Regions from separate parts of the Arthrobacter zhangbolii genome, predicted to be linked through region 1. Evidence: riboswitches for the same ligand, from Rfam matches in the RefSeq annotation. Region 1 holds a riboswitch; the other holds the start of a gene.
What was found. Region 1 has a riboswitch for cyclic di-AMP ahead of MUK71_RS08115 (LysM peptidoglycan-binding domain-containing protein). Riboswitches for the same ligand answer to the same signal wherever they lie in the genome.

Region 1 (7,655 bases):
GACGTGATCGAGCAGATCACCGGCACCCTGCAGGCCGAAACCGTGCCGGACGCCGTCCTGCGCGAGGCCGAACAGGTGGAACTGGTGGACCTGGCGCCGCAGTCCCTGCGGGGACGGCTGGCCGACGGGGTGATCTACCCGGCCGAACGCGTGGACGCCGCGCTGTCCAACTACTTCAGGCTGGGCAACCTCACCGCGCTGCGCGAGCTGGCCCTGCTGTGGCTGGCGGACGAGGTGGACTCGGCACTGAACCGGTACCGTGCGGAACAGGGCATTCACCGTAAATGGGAAGCCCGGGAACGGGTTGTCGTAGCCCTGACCGGCGGCCCCGAAGGACGAACGCTGCTGCGCCGGGGTGCGCGGATAGCCGCCCGGTCGGCCGGCGGGAAACTGCTGGCCGTCCACATTGCCGGTGCGGACGGACTGCGCGGAGCAGAGCCCGGGGAGCTGGCGGCGCAGCGGATCCTGGCGGAAAAACTGGGCGGCACCTTCCACCAGGTGGTGGGCCACGACATTCCCAAGGCACTGGTGGACTTTGCCCGCGGCGTCAACGCCACACAGCTGGTAGTCGGCGTGAGCCGCCGCCCGCGGATTGCGGCGCTGCTCTCCGGCCCCGGGATCGGGGCCACCGTGATCCGGGAGTCGGGGGACATTGATGTCCACATCGTGTCCCACTCGGCGGCAGCACGGGCGCTGGTGCTGCCGCACTTCGGCGGTGCACTCTCCAGGCGCCGCCGCCTGCTGGGTTTTGCCCTGGCCCTGGCCGGAGGTCCGCTGCTTACCGCCGGGCTGGTGGCCGTCCGGAGCGCCGAGACCATCACCGGCGACGTCCTGAGCTACCAGCTGCTGGTGATTCTGGTGGCGCTGGTGGGCGGGATCTGGCCGGCACTGTTCGCCGCGCTGCTTTCGGGTCTCACACTGGACTTCTTCTTTATCCAGCCGCTCTACACGGTCACGGTTGCCACGCCCTCCCACATGCTGGCCCTGGGCCTGTATGTGGTGAACGCGCTGCTGGTCAGCTACGTGGTGGATGCGGCGGCGCGCCGTGCCCGCACCGCCCGGCGGTCGGCGTCGGAATCCGAACTGCTGGCTTCGGTCGCGGGCAGCGTGCTGCGGGGTGAGGATGCCCTGGCCGCCCTGGTGGGGCGCACCCGTGAGGCGTTTACCCTGGGCGCGGCGCGGCTGAGGGCGGACGGCATGGACCTGTACGCCGACGGCGACTGGCCGGCAGATCTCCCGCCGGGGGACCCGGCCTTCACCCGGCTGCCGGTGGGGGAACGCGCCTTCCTGGATCTGTGGGGGCGTGAACTGGCGGCTTCGGACCGCCGGCTGCTGGCGGTGATCACCGCCCAGCTGGAAGCGGCACTGGAGCACCGGGAACTGACCGAGACGGCCCGCGGGCTCGGGTCCCTGGCCGAGGCGGACAAGGTACGCACGGCGTTGCTGGCCGCCGTGGGACACGACCTGCGCCGGCCGCTGACGGCGGCCACCGCCGCGGTTACCGGACTGCGGGCCACGGACGTCACCTGGTCCGAGCAGGACCGCAGCGAGCTGCTTGCCACTGCCGAGGAATCACTCGCGTCCCTTTCCACGCTGGTGACCAGCCTGCTGGACGTCAGCCGGCTGCAGGCGGGGGTGGTCGGGGTAAACCTGGAGCCGCTGAATGTTGCCGATGCCGTGCTGCCGGCACTGGAGGAACTGGACCTGGGCCCGGCCGAGGTGGAACTCGGGATTCCTGTGGACGGCCGGAATGTTCTTGCCGATCCGGTGCTGCTGCAGCGGGTGCTGGTCAATCTCCTGGCTAACGCCGTACGGTTCAGCCCGGAGTCGGCCAGAGCCGTGCTGGCCGTGAGCGAGTTTTCCGGACGGGTGGAAATCCGTGTCATAGACTCGGGCCCCGGTGTCCCGGAACCACGGCAACCGGACATCTTCACGCCGTTCCAACGGCTGGGCGACACGGACAATCAAACCGGCCTGGGGCTGGGACTGGCACTGGCGAAGGGATTCACTGAAGGTATGGGCGGCACCTTGGAGGCCGAAGACACACCCGGCGGCGGGCTGACCATGGTCCTTTCGCTGCCTGCCGCGGACCGTGTGTCCGCCGGGGCAGGCGGCCTGCCGGTGGGGGCCCGATGAGGATCCTGCTGGCCGACGACGATACGCAGATACTGCGCGCCCTGCGCATCACGCTCTCCGCGTACGGGTACGAGGTGGTGACCGCCGAGAGCGGCAGTGCAGCCATCCGTAAAACCGTGGATACCCATCCTGACCTGCTGGTCCTGGACCTGGGCATGCCCGGGTTGAGCGGGATGGATGTCATCGAGGCGGTCCGCGGCTGGAGCGCGGTGCCCATCCTGGTGGTATCCGGCCGGATGGATCCTGCGGACAAGGTCCGTGCACTGGACCTCGGCGCTGACGACTATGTGACGAAGCCCTTCTCCACCGAGGAGTTGCTGGCCCGCATCCGTGCCCTGTCCCGCCGGACACCGGCCGCGGCAGGGCCGAGCGAAATATCCTTCGGCTCGGTGCGTGTCGATCTGGCTGCCCGGCGGATTATCCGGCTGCCGGACGGGTCCGACATCCGCCTTACGCCTACTGAATGGCGCCTGCTGGCGGCCCTCCTGGCACACCCGGGCATGTTGGTGACGCGGGATACCCTCCTGCACGACGTCTGGGGGCCGGGCACCACCGATACGGGCTACCTGCGGCTGTACATCGGGCAGCTGCGCCGCAAACTGGAGGTAGACCCCGGGTGTCCCGAGCATCTGCTGACCGAGCACGGCATGGGGTACCGGTTTGTGCCGTAACGGCGCTGGAAACGCAAAAGCGTCCGTCCCCCTTCAGGGAACGGACGCTTTTGCGTAGCAACGGCAGGATTGCCGTGCGCGGACGGGCCGCTAAGCCTTATGCGCGGTAGAACACGGGGCCGGAGCCGACGTTGACGGACTGGACCACGGTCTGGTTGCCGTTCCAGCCGCTGTGGATGGCCTCGCCGTTGCCGATGTAGATGGCAATGTGGGCCAGGCCCATGCCGCCGTCGGCGTAGTAGACCATGTCACCGGGCTCCGGAGTGGAGACCTGGGTGCCGTAGGCAGCCAGCTGTGCGGGGGCAAGGTCGCCCACGGAGTGGCCGGCGGCGCGCAGGGCAACCTCAACCAGGACGGTGCAGTCCTGGGCGGCGCCCAGCTGCGAGTACGCCGATGCCAGCATGGTGGCGTTGCTGCCGGTGGCAGCAGCGGCGGCGGGAGCCGGGGCCGGGGTAACCGAAGTGGCCTGGGTGCTGATGATGCCGTTGTCCGCGGCAGCAGGGGCGACCGGTGCGGCGTAGGCCTCGGTGGTGTAGGTGGCGGCAGCGTAATCCAGGGCAGCCGGTGCGGCTGCTGCCTCGCCGGAGACGGTGATGACGTCGCCGGGGTAGATGATCGATGCCATGGACAGGCCGTTCAGGGCGAAGACACTGTCCAGGCTGACGCCGTAGTTGGCGGCAATGGCGCCCAGGGTGTCACCGGACTGAACGGTGTGGGTGGTGCTGGCGGCTGCCGGAGCGGCAACGGGAGCGGCTTCAGCCACGGGGGCTGCGACCGGTGCGGCCGGAGCTGCAGCCTGGGTCGGCGTGTAGTTGTCGTTCGCTACGACGCCTGCGGAGGCCGGTGCGGCCATTCCGAGCATCAGGCCGGATCCGGCGGCTACAACGGCTGCGGTGCTGCCGATGGTCCGTCCGCGGCTGACGGTGGTCTGTGAGATGGTGGACCAAACGCCGGCGGTCTCGGCACGGTGACGTCCACGGTTCTTATTGAATGACATGTTGATTTACCTCTCCCGATACCTGCGAGGTGAGCTGTCGGATGCGGATGGGAGACACCCGGTCATCGGAGTGAATCCGGCGACTTAACCCCAAGGATTCGTGGAACCCGTTATTGGTTCCCCCGCCCCTGCCGTGATGGTGCGTTCTGTGGACCCCGGATAAGCGGCAGAGCTAGGTAACTAGTCCGGGGGAGCCGCGTTCAGAGCGGCATGGAAATAACCGTACAAGATGGTTACGGTTGGATAACCATTTAGTGATCCGGTTCTCTGCAGCGTGTGAGTGGCGCCTCGATGTGCTAGTCACTCCGGCCCCTGCAATGCCATCCAATGCCATGCCGTCACACTGTTCCCGCCGATTTTTCAGGCCTGGTTGTTATCCGGCGCCGGAGGCGCATAACGGATGTTGTATATGGTGCACGTGATGCCAGGGATACACCGCCGTTCCGCAGACAAAAAATGTGAAGTCGCTCTCCCTGGCGGATCTGGGTTGCCGGTGCGCCAGCTCTCCTGCATAAGATACTTAGGCTACCTTTCAATCGAGGGCAGCCTCAACGATGCACAGGAGTAACGCGAGTGTCAGGCAGCAGCCAGAAACTATGGACCAGGGGATTCGTGCTGGCGATCGTCACGAACCTGTTCATTTCCCTCGTTTTTTACCTGCTGATGACCACCATGGCGCTCTACGCGGTGCAGGAGTTCGCCGCGTCGGACAGCGCCGCCGGCTTTGCCTCCGGTTCGTTTGTGATCGGCGCTCTTGCCGCCCGGGTCTTTGCCGGAAAGTTCCTTGATTTCGTTGGCCGCCGGCGCATGCTGATCGCCAGCCTCGCAGTTTTCGTAGCCGCTTCGGTGCTTTACATCCCGGCCTCGAACCTGGGCCTGCTGCTGGCAGTGAGGCTGCTCCACGGCGCCGCCTTCGGTGCCGCCAGCACCAGCCTCTCAGCCTCGGTGATGGGGCTTATCCCCGCCCACCGGCGCGGGGAAGGCACCGGATACTTCGGCATCTCCACCACCCTGGCCACCGCCGTCGGGCCGTTCCTGGCCGTGCTCCTGGTGGACTCGGCCAGCTACCGTGCGCTTTTCCTGTTTGCTGCCGCCTGCGCCGCCGTCGCCCTGATCCTCTCGCTGGTGCTGCGGCTGCCCGAGCGCACACCGGGCCCGGAGGAACTGAAGAACAAGTGGCGCATGCACCTGAGCGACATCCTCGACGTGTCCGTGCTTCCCATTGCCTCGGTAATGTTCATTGCCGGTGCCGCCTACGCGGGCATCCTTTCCTTCCTGAACTCCTACGCCCAGACGGAGGGCATGGTCCTCGGGGCAAGCCTCTTCTTTGTGGTCTATGCCGGGGTGGTGCTGGTATCGCGGCTCTTCGTTGGCCGGATCCAGGACCGCCACGGAGACAACGCCGTGGTCTACCCCACGCTTCTCTCCTTCGCCGCCGGCCTGGCGCTCCTTGCCTACGCCCCCAATGACACTGTCATGGCCGTGGCCGGCGTCTTCGTCGGGTTCGGCTTCGGTGCCCTGATGCCGTGCGCCCAGGCCATCGCAGTGGGCATGGCCGCACCGGCACGGATTGGCCTGGCCACGTCCACGTTCTTCATCTTTATGGACGCCGGGGTGGGTCTGGGCCCGCTCCTGCTGGGAGTACTGCTGCCGCTGAGCGGGTTCCACGGCATGTACTGGGTCCTTGCTGCGGTGCTGCTGGGCAATACGGTGCTGTACTACTTTGTCCACGGCCGCAAGGACCGGCGGCCGGACCATACCGCCTTCGTGGCTCAGGACACGCCCGCCGCCTGACGGGGTACCCTCGTTCCACAAGCGAGGGGAGCAGGCCCATGGCACGCGAGGCGGAAACACTGACGGTTCCCGGTCCGGACGGGGAACGCGAGATACGGATTTCAAGTCCCGGACGGGTGCTCTGGCCCGTCCCGGGGATCACCAAGCTCGATCTGGCGCGCTACATGGCGGACGTGGGTGAAGCCTTTATTCGGGCCAACGGGGACCGGCCGGTCTCCCTTGAGCGTTTCCCCGAAGGAATCGAGGGGGAAGTGTTCTTCTCGAAGAATCCGCCCCGGGGCATGCCGGAGTGGATGCGCGGGGTTACGGTGACCTATCCCAGTGCCCGGTCCCACCCGCAGGTGGTGCTGGATGAGCCGGCGGCCGCGGTCTGGGCGGTGCAGATGAACACAGTGGTATTCCACCCCTGGCCCTCGCGGGCGGAGAATACGGACAATCCTGATCAGCTGCGCATCGATCTGGACCCCCAGCCGGGCACGGACTTCGACGACGCCGTCCCGGCCGCGCTGGAACTGCGCTCCATCCTCGCCGAGGCGGGTCTGGAGGGGTATATCAAGACCTCCGGCAACCGCGGCATCCACCTCTTTGCCCCGATCCGGCCGGAGCATGAGTTCCAGGATGTCCGCCATGCCGTCATCGCCGCAGCGCGGGAGGTAGAGCGGAGGATGCCGGAGAAGGTGACCACCGCATGGTGGAAGGAAGAGCGCGGCCGGCGTGTATTCGTGGATTTCAACCAGGCCAACCGGGACCGGACCATGGCCGGGGCCTACAGCCCGCGCGCCCTCCCGGATGCCCCCGTCTCCTGCCCGATCAGCTGGGAAGAACTCGAACAGGTGCATCCGGGTGACTTCACCATTGCCACCATTCCCGAGCGGCTGCGTACGGTAGGGGATCCGTGGGCCGACATGTATGCACGGCCCGGCTCCATCGACGTGCTGCTGGGCTGGTGGGAGCGGGACCTGGCCAACGGGCTGGGCGAGCTGCCCTTCCCGCCGGACTATCCCAAGATGCCGGGGGAGCCGCCCCGGGTCCAGCCCAGCCGGGCCCGCCGCAAGGACTGACGGACCCGTACCCGGGCCGGGTTTCCTCCCGGGCCAGGTGCCCCCGGCAGACTCCGGCGGCGCCGGAATCCGCTGCGGGCCTGCGCGGGACTGGCTACGCCTTGGCGACCGTAATGGACCACTCCGCCGGACCGGTCTTGGAGAAGTCCGTGACCGGGTAGCCGCTTTCGGCCGCCCAGCGGGGGATGGCGTCCGTGGCCTGGGTGCAATCGAAGTTGATGACCAGCTCATCGCCCGCAGTCATGGTTTTCATGGCCTCCTTGGCTTCAACCAGAGGGAAGGGGCAGACGGATCCGTTGGTTTCCAGGGTTACTTTTGCCACGGTGTGACTCCTTTGTGGTGGGGTTTCGGATGGATGGATGAAACGGCTGCCGGTGGGGCAGCGGAGGTCATACTCCCGCCGGTACGCGCGCAGCTGCGGGTGCCTGCCGGCGGTTCATGATGGTCAGCTTCGCGGCCAGGCCGGTGCCCAGGATCATAAAGACCAGGGCTGTCCAGCCCTGGAAGCTGAACTGCGCCGTCTGCACCATGGCGTTGCCGATGGTGCACCCGCCGGCCAGTGCGGCGCCAATGCCCATCAGCGCGCCTCCGCCCAGGCTTTTTATGACGGTGGCGGCGTCCGGCACCCTGACCCGGAATTCTCCACTGCCCTTAGCGGCAATGAAGGAGCCAAGGAGGATGCCGACAACCAGGAACACACCCCAGTCCACCAGCTCGGCGTCGCCGGTCACCAAATAGCCAACAAGCTTGGAGGAGGGTGTGGTGATGCCCAGACCGTCTTCGCGGCCCGTGGCCCAGCTGAGCGGCCAGGCGGCAATGGCAATAATGCCGATGACCACCGCGGTGGCGAAGGCATTCCACGGCTTCTCGAACAACAGGTGTGCCAGGCCGGTTTTGGAAGGCGGCAGGGCGGCCATGGCGATGCGGGGCTTGTTCAGGTGATGCCGGACCGCCAGCGCGACGGCGGCAACCAGTACGGCGACAAACAGCCACGGA
Region 2 (7,655 bases), 1.1 Mb from region 1:
CGTACGCGGCATGCCGGGCCTGGGCCCAGGACGCGTTGGGCTGCACGGGGAGGATGACAGGAACCGAGGGTTCACTCATTCCATTCCCCCTTTCTCTGCAGCTGCGCCGGCGCATTCGCCGGCCGCCACCGCCATCGCCGAACGCATGGCCACCGCGTCATCCGCCTGGCCGCTGCCTGCTGCCAGGCCCGCAGCGTAACCCGCGATGAAGGTGGTCAACGGCGCCGCCGGACGCACCACGCTGTGTGCCGCGGCTGCCGCGAGGTCAAGGACGGCGGAAACCTCCACCGGAGTGCCTTCGAGCTCAAGGGCCCTCAGCAACCTGCCGCTCCATGCTTCGAGTTGTTCCTGCTGGCTTGCCATTCGTGCTCCTTCGCTTCGCTGGGTCCATGCCGCAGGCACTGCTGCTGCATGTCCGTGGCGCTCACACCCAGGGACATCGCGTCCGCCCAGGTGTCAACATCGGCCGTACTCATGGGGGAAACCTGCACACCCCTCCATTGCACCCTAGCAAGCAGCCCCTTCATCGACATGTTTGTCAGCTGTCCGGGCGCAGGAACATTCACTGCGGAGAGCAGGTCCGCCGTGCGGTAGATCCCTGCAAGTGGCTGCATATATCCCTCGGCGTCCACCGCCAGCAGGCTCTCGGATCCCGTCGCTGAGCACAGCAGTGTCTCTATGGCGGCCGCGATACCGGGCATGTCGCAGGCCAGCACCAGCGTCCATTCGGGCGGATCGGTCATGGCCAGGATGCCGGCCGCCACTGCTGCCGCCGGTCCGCCGAAGGCGGGTTCTTCACGGACCAGCACCGCCTCCGGTGCAGACCGGGCCAGGAGCGGGGCCAGCTGAGGCGGGCCGGCGACGCATACCGGCCGCGCGTCGGGGACCGCGGCAAGGGTGGTTTCCAGCAGCGTTTTACCGTCCGCCAGCAACAGTGCCTTGGGCACACCGCCCAGACGGCTGGAGCGGCCGCCGGCCAGGATAATTGCCGCGTGATCCGGGGGTCCGGGCATCAGGCAGCCGTGTCATTCTGCAGGAAGGGGTCCCACTGCGGGGACGGCCGTTCCAGTTCACGGATCTGCCAGCGGGCTCCGCGGGGCGCCTTGGGCGAAATGCGCAGCTGCCACCCGAGTTGCGCCAGGGTCTTATCCCCTTTGGTGTTGTTGCAGCGCAGGCAGCAGGCTACGAGATTCTCCCAGCTGTCATCTCCGCCGCGGGAGCGGGGCACTACGTGGTCCACCGTCGCCGCAGCCTTGCCGCAATAAGCGCATTCATGGTTATCCCGGCGCAGTACTCCCCGGCGGGTGGCAACAGTGCCCTCGCGGTAGGGAATTTTCACATAACGGTGCAGCAGGATCACGGAGGGCCGGGGAAAAATCTCATTTGGCCCGGCCACGGGTTCACCGCTCTCGGCTACCACGCTTGCCTTTCCGTTGAGGACCAGTACCAGGGCCCGGCGGAAGGTAATCACGGCCAGCGGTTCGTATCCAGCATTCAGAACGAGAGTGCGCATGCACATACCTCTTCATCTGCCGCCCACGAACCGGTGAGTACAAGACACCGTTCCGCAAACGGCACTTCGGATTGTCTATGCAAGAGTATGCCGGGATTGGCAACTTGGCCATTTTCACGCGCAAAACCCGGGCGGACATACCGCTCCCCCGCTCCGCTTCGCCCCCAGCGACGACGGCGCGGTGCGGGTGTATCAAAGGGCCGGAGGGGTTAGACGGGCCGGGCGGGTTAAAAGGAATGGATTAAAGCCGGAAGGCTCCCCCCGAAGGAGGAGCCTTGCCGTGTTCTTACAAACTGTCTTACAACTCACGCCCCGCACTCAGGCAGCGCGTTGACGTGCAGGGGTATTAGCCGCCTACGCGGATGTAAACGCCGCCGGAGCCAAGCTCCGCCGGAGCAACCACTGTGCTGTTTCCGTTGAACCCGCCGTGTACTGCCTGTCCGCCGCCTACGTAGACGGCAATGTGGGCCATGCCCATGCCGCCGTCGGCGTAGTAGATCAGGTCTCCGGGCATGGCCTCGGCTGCACTGACCGTCCGTCCAAGGGACAGGTAGCCGGCCGGCCATCCGTGGAAGTTGATGCCTGCGGCAGCCAGCGAATTGGTGGCCAGCATGGTGCAGTCCTGGCTGACGCCAAGCTGGGCGTAAGCTGCGGCCGCGATGGTTGCGCCAACTCCGGAAGGAACTTCCGGTGCCGGTGACGGGGTTGCCGCGGCCGGTGCTGCAGTTGCGGCACCGGTGGTGGCGCCGCCCTGGGCATTGGTGTTGGCCGTGGCGGGAACTACTTCCTGGGCCTGTACGGTCAGCGTGGGCGTCTCGGCCGGCACAGGCTCGGGAGCGGTGATCACACCGTTGATCCCGTCCCGCTCGAAGGAGACCTGAATGGTCTCCGGTACCTGGACGGGCTGGGCCGCGGAAAGGTTCAGGTTGCTGGTGCGGACATCGCGCAGGGTCTCCGCACCGGAGGCATTGGCGGCAACGCCGGTTGTCAGTACCAGCCCCGAGGCCGCGGCAATAACAGCGGCCTGGCGGCCCACTGTTCCTGCGTTGGCGCTCACGGCACCGGCGAGTGCGTTCAGCGTAGTGGTGCGTTCCACCGGCGCCCGGTGGCGGGCGCGCTCAGTTGTCGAGGTCATGATTCTCCGGCTCTCGAAAAACTGGGCTTAGCTGACCCGGACGAAGCTGGCGCCCGGCAGGTCGGAGAGGCTGTGCAGGCCGGTGTTCATACCGTTCAGCCCGCCGCTGATGACCTGGCCGTTGCCGACGTAGATCGCGACGTGGCCACCGGTGATGACCAGATCGCCGGGCTGCGGGCTGCCGACAACTGCGCCGAACTGGAAGAACTGGCCCGGGGCCAGATCGCCGACGGACTTGCCGACGGAGCGCAGTGCGTTTTCAACCATGGCGGTGCAATCCTGGGCAACGCCGATCTGGCCGTAGGCCGAGGCGACCAGGGCCGCGCCGACGTTGCTGGGAGCAGCGGTTTCCGGTGCGGGTGCGGCAGGAGTGGAGGAAGCCGTCATAACGGCGGCACCGGCAGCGGCCGGGGCAGCTGCGGGTGCGGTTGCTGCAGCGGCGGTCTGTGCTGCCTGGGCAGCCTGTGCAGCTGCCTGCTCGGCTGCTGCGGTTGCTGCTGCTTCTTCTGCTGCAACCTGTGCGCGGTACTCGGATCCATCGATGGAACCGGCGGTAGCGGCCAGCTGCAGAGCGAAGGGGGCGTTGGCGGGAGCGGTGACGCTGCCGTCCACGAAGTTCAGGGTGGTGGCCTCAAGAGCCTGGCGGTCCGTATTCACGGAGGAAGCCTGTGCAGGGAGTCCTGCAGCCAGCACGAGGCCGGATGCTGCTACTACGACGGCGGCCTGGCGGCCTACGGTACCGGCGTTGGAGCTGACTGCCTTGGAAAGCGCGGTGATCGGGTTGGTCTGTACGGTGGCAGCGCGACGGCGGCCATGAGCGTGTGATGACACAAGTTTGCCTCTCCCAATGCCTACGAGGTGAGCTGTCGGATTCGGATGGGAGTCACCCGGTTGCCCGGCCTAATGGCCTTTGCAACTTAACCCCAAGGGTTTCTTTCGAAACCCGAAATTGGTTCCCCCGCCTCTGCCATGCGATTCTGCGAACGGACTTCAAACAGTGGCAGAGCTCGGCGATCTGTTCGAAGGTGCCCGATCGTTGGCGAATCAGGCACGAGGACGAGCGTACAGCAACATTTGCTCTATGTCACGTTCCGATCACGAAACGATATTCGTCCGGTTACAACCAGTCCCGCGGGTCGACCACTTCGCCGTTAACTACGACCTCAAAATGCAGGTGGCAGCCGGTGGAAGCGCCAGTGGTTCCGCTTGCGCCCACCAGGTGTCCGCGCTTGATTTCGGTACCCACGGTGACTGCTGCGCTGGACAGGTGGTTGTACGTGGTCTCTACGCCGTTGCCGTGGTCAATCACCACACGGTTGCCCCCGCCATAGGGGTGCCAGCCGGCAAAAACGACCGTGCCGGAGGCAGCGGCGTTTACGGCGGTGCCGCAGGTGGCAGCGAAGTCCTGGCCATTATGCATTTCGCCGGCTTCACCGGTGATGGGGCTGACGCGGTGTCCGAACCCGGAGGTTTCGATGAGGGCGACGTCCAGCGGAGTGGAGAGTGTGCCCTTGGCCGCGGCGGGAACCACCGTGCTGCCGGCAGCAACCGTAACCGAGGCGAGCTTGGCGTCCGGATCGAAGGCGCTGCTCAAACCTGCCCTGGCGAAGCCGACATTGGCATTCGGATCAGCCTGTACTGGCGTACTTGTCGCTACAACCGGTTCCGACTGCACTGCGGGGTCCCCGGCAGCCGCCGTCGTCGGCAGGGCCGCGGTGAGGATCAGGCCCGACGTGGCAGCGGTAATGGCAACCTTCTGGGCGGCTCCCCCAACGGAGATGGTCTTGGTTTCAGCCCGCCGGCGGCCGGAGGACGTTGAGTTGCGCTGACGCGCAGGCGTAACAGGAGCAGACGCACGGCGCCGGCCCGAAGCAGCATGCTTCGACAAGTAATTCCCTCTCTTGGATCGCCTACGAAGTTAGCTGTCGGATTCGAGTAGAGAAACTCGGCCTCCGGTCCGGCGGCGTGCAGGCGGCTGGGCGTGCACGGCTGTCGGCGTCCGGAAGGCTTCACCCCAAGGCAGCTGTGCTGCCGGAAAGTGGGTCCTCCGCCCCTGCCTGAACGGTTGGTACTCCGGTCCGCTGGCAGGGCTCGGCGGACGGACCGGATAACGATGGTGTTTCAACGTCAGGAACTCACTATAGGGTAAACGCCACAAAAGTGACCATTCCGTTACCCGGCGTGGGACACGAAGACGTGCGCCGCAACCTCCGCAGGCAGTTCCAGGGCCCCTTCAATGCCGGGCACACGGACTGAGATATACCCGCCCACTTCTTCCGCGGTGATCCGGGCGCCGGGCCGCAGGCCTGCCTCGTCCAGCTGGGACAGCAGTTCGGGCTCCACCTGGATGGGCTCGGCCAGGCGGACCAGCTTCAGCGGGGCGCCCGGCACAGCTTCAGCGACCATGGAGACCAGGTCATTGACTCCTGAACTGAAGACCTCCGAGGCTACGCCGCCGATCGCTTCCAGGCCCGGGATGGGGTTGCCGTAGGGGGATTCGGTGGGGCGTCCCAGCAGCTCGTAGAGCCGCCGTTCCACCCGTTCACTCATGACATGCTCCCACCGGCAGGCCTCGTCGTGGACGTAGGCCCAGTCAAGGCCGATCACATCGGCCAGCAGGCGTTCGGCCAGCCGGTGCTTCCGCATGACCTCCGTGGCGCGGCGCCGGCCGAGTTCGGTCAGCTCCAGCCTGCGGGTTCCCGCGACCACCACCAGGCCGTCGCGCTCCATCCGCCCAACTGTCTGGGACACGGTGGGGCCTGAGTGGCGCAGCCGTTCGGCAATCCGCGCCCGCAGGGCAACAATGTTTTCCTCTTCCAGTTCCAGGATGGTCCTGAGGTACATCTCAGTGGTGTCAATGAGATCCGTCATGACGGGCCGCTCCTACTAAGGAAGAAAGGAGGACAACATACCGCTGCCCCGGGTGTACGCCAACACGTTAGCCTATTCGCCCGACGCCCCGTAAATTGCCCGGCCTGCAGCACATCCTCCCGTGGCCGGGGTCATAAATCGTCCGGTGGAGGAGGGTGCGGCAGAATGGAATTGCATACGCGCTTTCCCCTGACACGCTTGGAGCGATAACCAATGGGCGATACCGCCGCACTGAAGATTCCCGCCGGACTCCTGCCCCGCGACGGCCGGTTCGGCGCCGGACCGTCCAAGGTCCGCCCGGAACAGATCGAGGCGCTTGCGCAGGCCGGAGGCAGCCTGCTGGGCACCTCCCACCGCCAGGCACCCGTGCGCAACCTTGTAGGCAGCATCCGTAACGGCCTCTCCGACCTGTTCTCGGCGCCCGAGGGTTATGAAGTGGTCCTCGGCGTCGGCGGGTCCACCGCCTTCTGGGACATTGCCTCCTTCGGCCTGGTGGAGAACAAGGCCCAGCACCTCTCCTTCGGTGAGTTCGGTTCCAAGTTCGCCGCCGCCACCAACAAGGCGCCGTTCCTCTCCGCCTCCAGCATCATCAAGGCCGAACCGGGTACCCGGCCGCAGCCCGTGGCCGAGCCCGGCGTAGATGTTTACGCCTGGCCGCAGAACGAGACCTCCACCGGCGTAGCAGCTCCGGTCCAGCGGGTGCAGGGCGCCGACGACGGCTCCCTGGTCCTCATTGACGCCACTTCCGCTGCCGGCGGGCTGGACGTGGACCTGGCCCAGTCCGATGTGTATTACTTCGCCCCGCAGAAGAACTTCGCGTCCGACGGCGGGCTGTGGCTTGGCATGTTCTCCCCCGCCGCGCTGGAGCGTGCGGCGCGGATCAACGCCGGCGACCGTTGGATCCCCGACTTCCTGAACCTGCAGACGGCCATTGATAACTCGCGGCTGAACCAGACCTACAACACGCCGTCGTTGTCCACTCTGGTGACCCTGAACTCGCAGGTCCAGTGGCTCAACACCAACGGCGGGCTGGCCTTCGCCGCCGGCCGCACTGCCGAATCCGCCGGCCGCATATACTCCTGGGCGGAGAAATCCGCGGTGGCCACGCCGTTCGTCGCCCGGCCCGAGGACCGCTCAAACGTTATTGCCACCATCGATTTCGATGACAGCATTGACGCGTCCGCGATCGCTGCGACCCTGCGTGCCAACGGCGTGGTGGATGTGGAGCCCTACCGCAAGCTGGGCCGCAACCAGCTGCGGATTGCCACCTTTGTTGCCATCGAACCCGATGATGTCAGCGCCCTGCTGAACTGCATCGACTACGTGATCGAGCATTCCTGACCCTTCAGGCCAGCAGCATCAGGCGCAGGACCCGGACACTAGGCGTTGTCCGGGTCCTGCGCCTTTTCCGGGATGTCGGTGGTCATGCTCAGGCGGCGCGGCAGGCTGCGGTCATAGTGGAACCGCATTCCGTAGGTCCGCCACGCCCAGACAAAGCCCAGTGTGGCCGCCACAATGCCGGCAGCGGCCGCTACCCCAAGGCTCCAGCGCGGACCGAAGGCGTTGGAGACCCAGCCGACCACCGGGGCGCCCAGCGGCGTTCCGCCCATGAAGATCGCGAAATACAGCGCCATCACCCGCCCGCGCATTCCCGGTGCGGTGGTGGTCTGCACATAGGCGTTGGCGCTGGTCATCAGCGTGAGGGCAAACAGCCCCACCGGGATCAGCGAGAGTGCGAACAGGATCAGGTTGGGTGCGGCGGCGGAAAGGATGCAGGCGAACCCGAAGGCACCCGCGGCGCCGAAAACAAACCGCAGCCGTGGCCGGTCCCGGCGGGCGGAGAGTAAGGCACCGGATACCGAGCCGATCGCCATCACTGAGTTGAGCACCCCGAAGACCCCTGCATCGCGGCCAAATTCCGTGCGCGCCATTGCCGCTATATATATGGCAAAGTTCATGCCGAACGTGCCGACAATGAAAATGGCGAGCATCACCATCATCAGGTCCGGCCGGTGGCGCACATAGGCCAGCCCCGCCCGGATGCGCCCCTTGCCGGCGGCCGCCTTCGGCATGGCCCGCAGTTCCCCGGCACGCATCTTCAGCAGGGCCACCACCATGGCGCCGAAGGTCAGGGCA

Region 2: it holds a riboswitch for cyclic di-AMP, as region 1 does, so the genes downstream of both, MUK71_RS02935 (M23 family metallopeptidase) here and MUK71_RS08115 (LysM peptidoglycan-binding domain-containing protein) in region 1, are expected to answer to the same signal.

The regions. Positions count from the first base shown of each region.
Region 1 covers NZ_CP094984.1:1,741,908-1,749,562, forward strand. The annotation lists gene MUK71_RS08105 (ATP-binding protein) at 1-2,136, shown strand, start outside; gene MUK71_RS08110 (response regulator) at 2,133-2,807, shown strand; gene MUK71_RS08115 (LysM peptidoglycan-binding domain-containing protein) at 2,905-3,804, opposite strand; cyclic di-AMP (ydaO/yuaA leader) riboswitch at 3,810-3,956, opposite strand; gene MUK71_RS08120 (MFS transporter) at 4,378-5,598, shown strand; gene ligD (non-homologous end-joining DNA ligase) at 5,637-6,659, shown strand; gene MUK71_RS08130 (sulfurtransferase TusA family protein) at 6,754-6,981, opposite strand; gene MUK71_RS08135 (YeeE/YedE family protein) at 7,049-7,655, opposite strand, start outside.
Region 2 covers NZ_CP094984.1:612,518-620,172, reverse strand. The annotation lists gene MUK71_RS02965 (molybdopterin molybdotransferase MoeA) at 1-79, opposite strand, end outside; gene MUK71_RS02960 (DUF6457 domain-containing protein) at 76-363, opposite strand; gene mobA (molybdenum cofactor guanylyltransferase) at 315-1,013, opposite strand; gene MUK71_RS02950 (HNH endonuclease) at 1,013-1,513, opposite strand; gene MUK71_RS02945 (NlpC/P60 family protein) at 1,860-2,648, opposite strand; gene MUK71_RS02940 (NlpC/P60 family protein) at 2,676-3,479, opposite strand; cyclic di-AMP (ydaO/yuaA leader) riboswitch at 3,483-3,640, opposite strand; gene MUK71_RS02935 (M23 family metallopeptidase) at 3,766-4,536, opposite strand; cyclic di-AMP (ydaO/yuaA leader) riboswitch at 4,540-4,729, opposite strand; gene MUK71_RS02930 (metal-dependent transcriptional regulator) at 4,821-5,519, opposite strand; gene serC (phosphoserine transaminase) at 5,733-6,860, shown strand; gene MUK71_RS02920 (MFS transporter) at 6,899-7,655, opposite strand, start outside.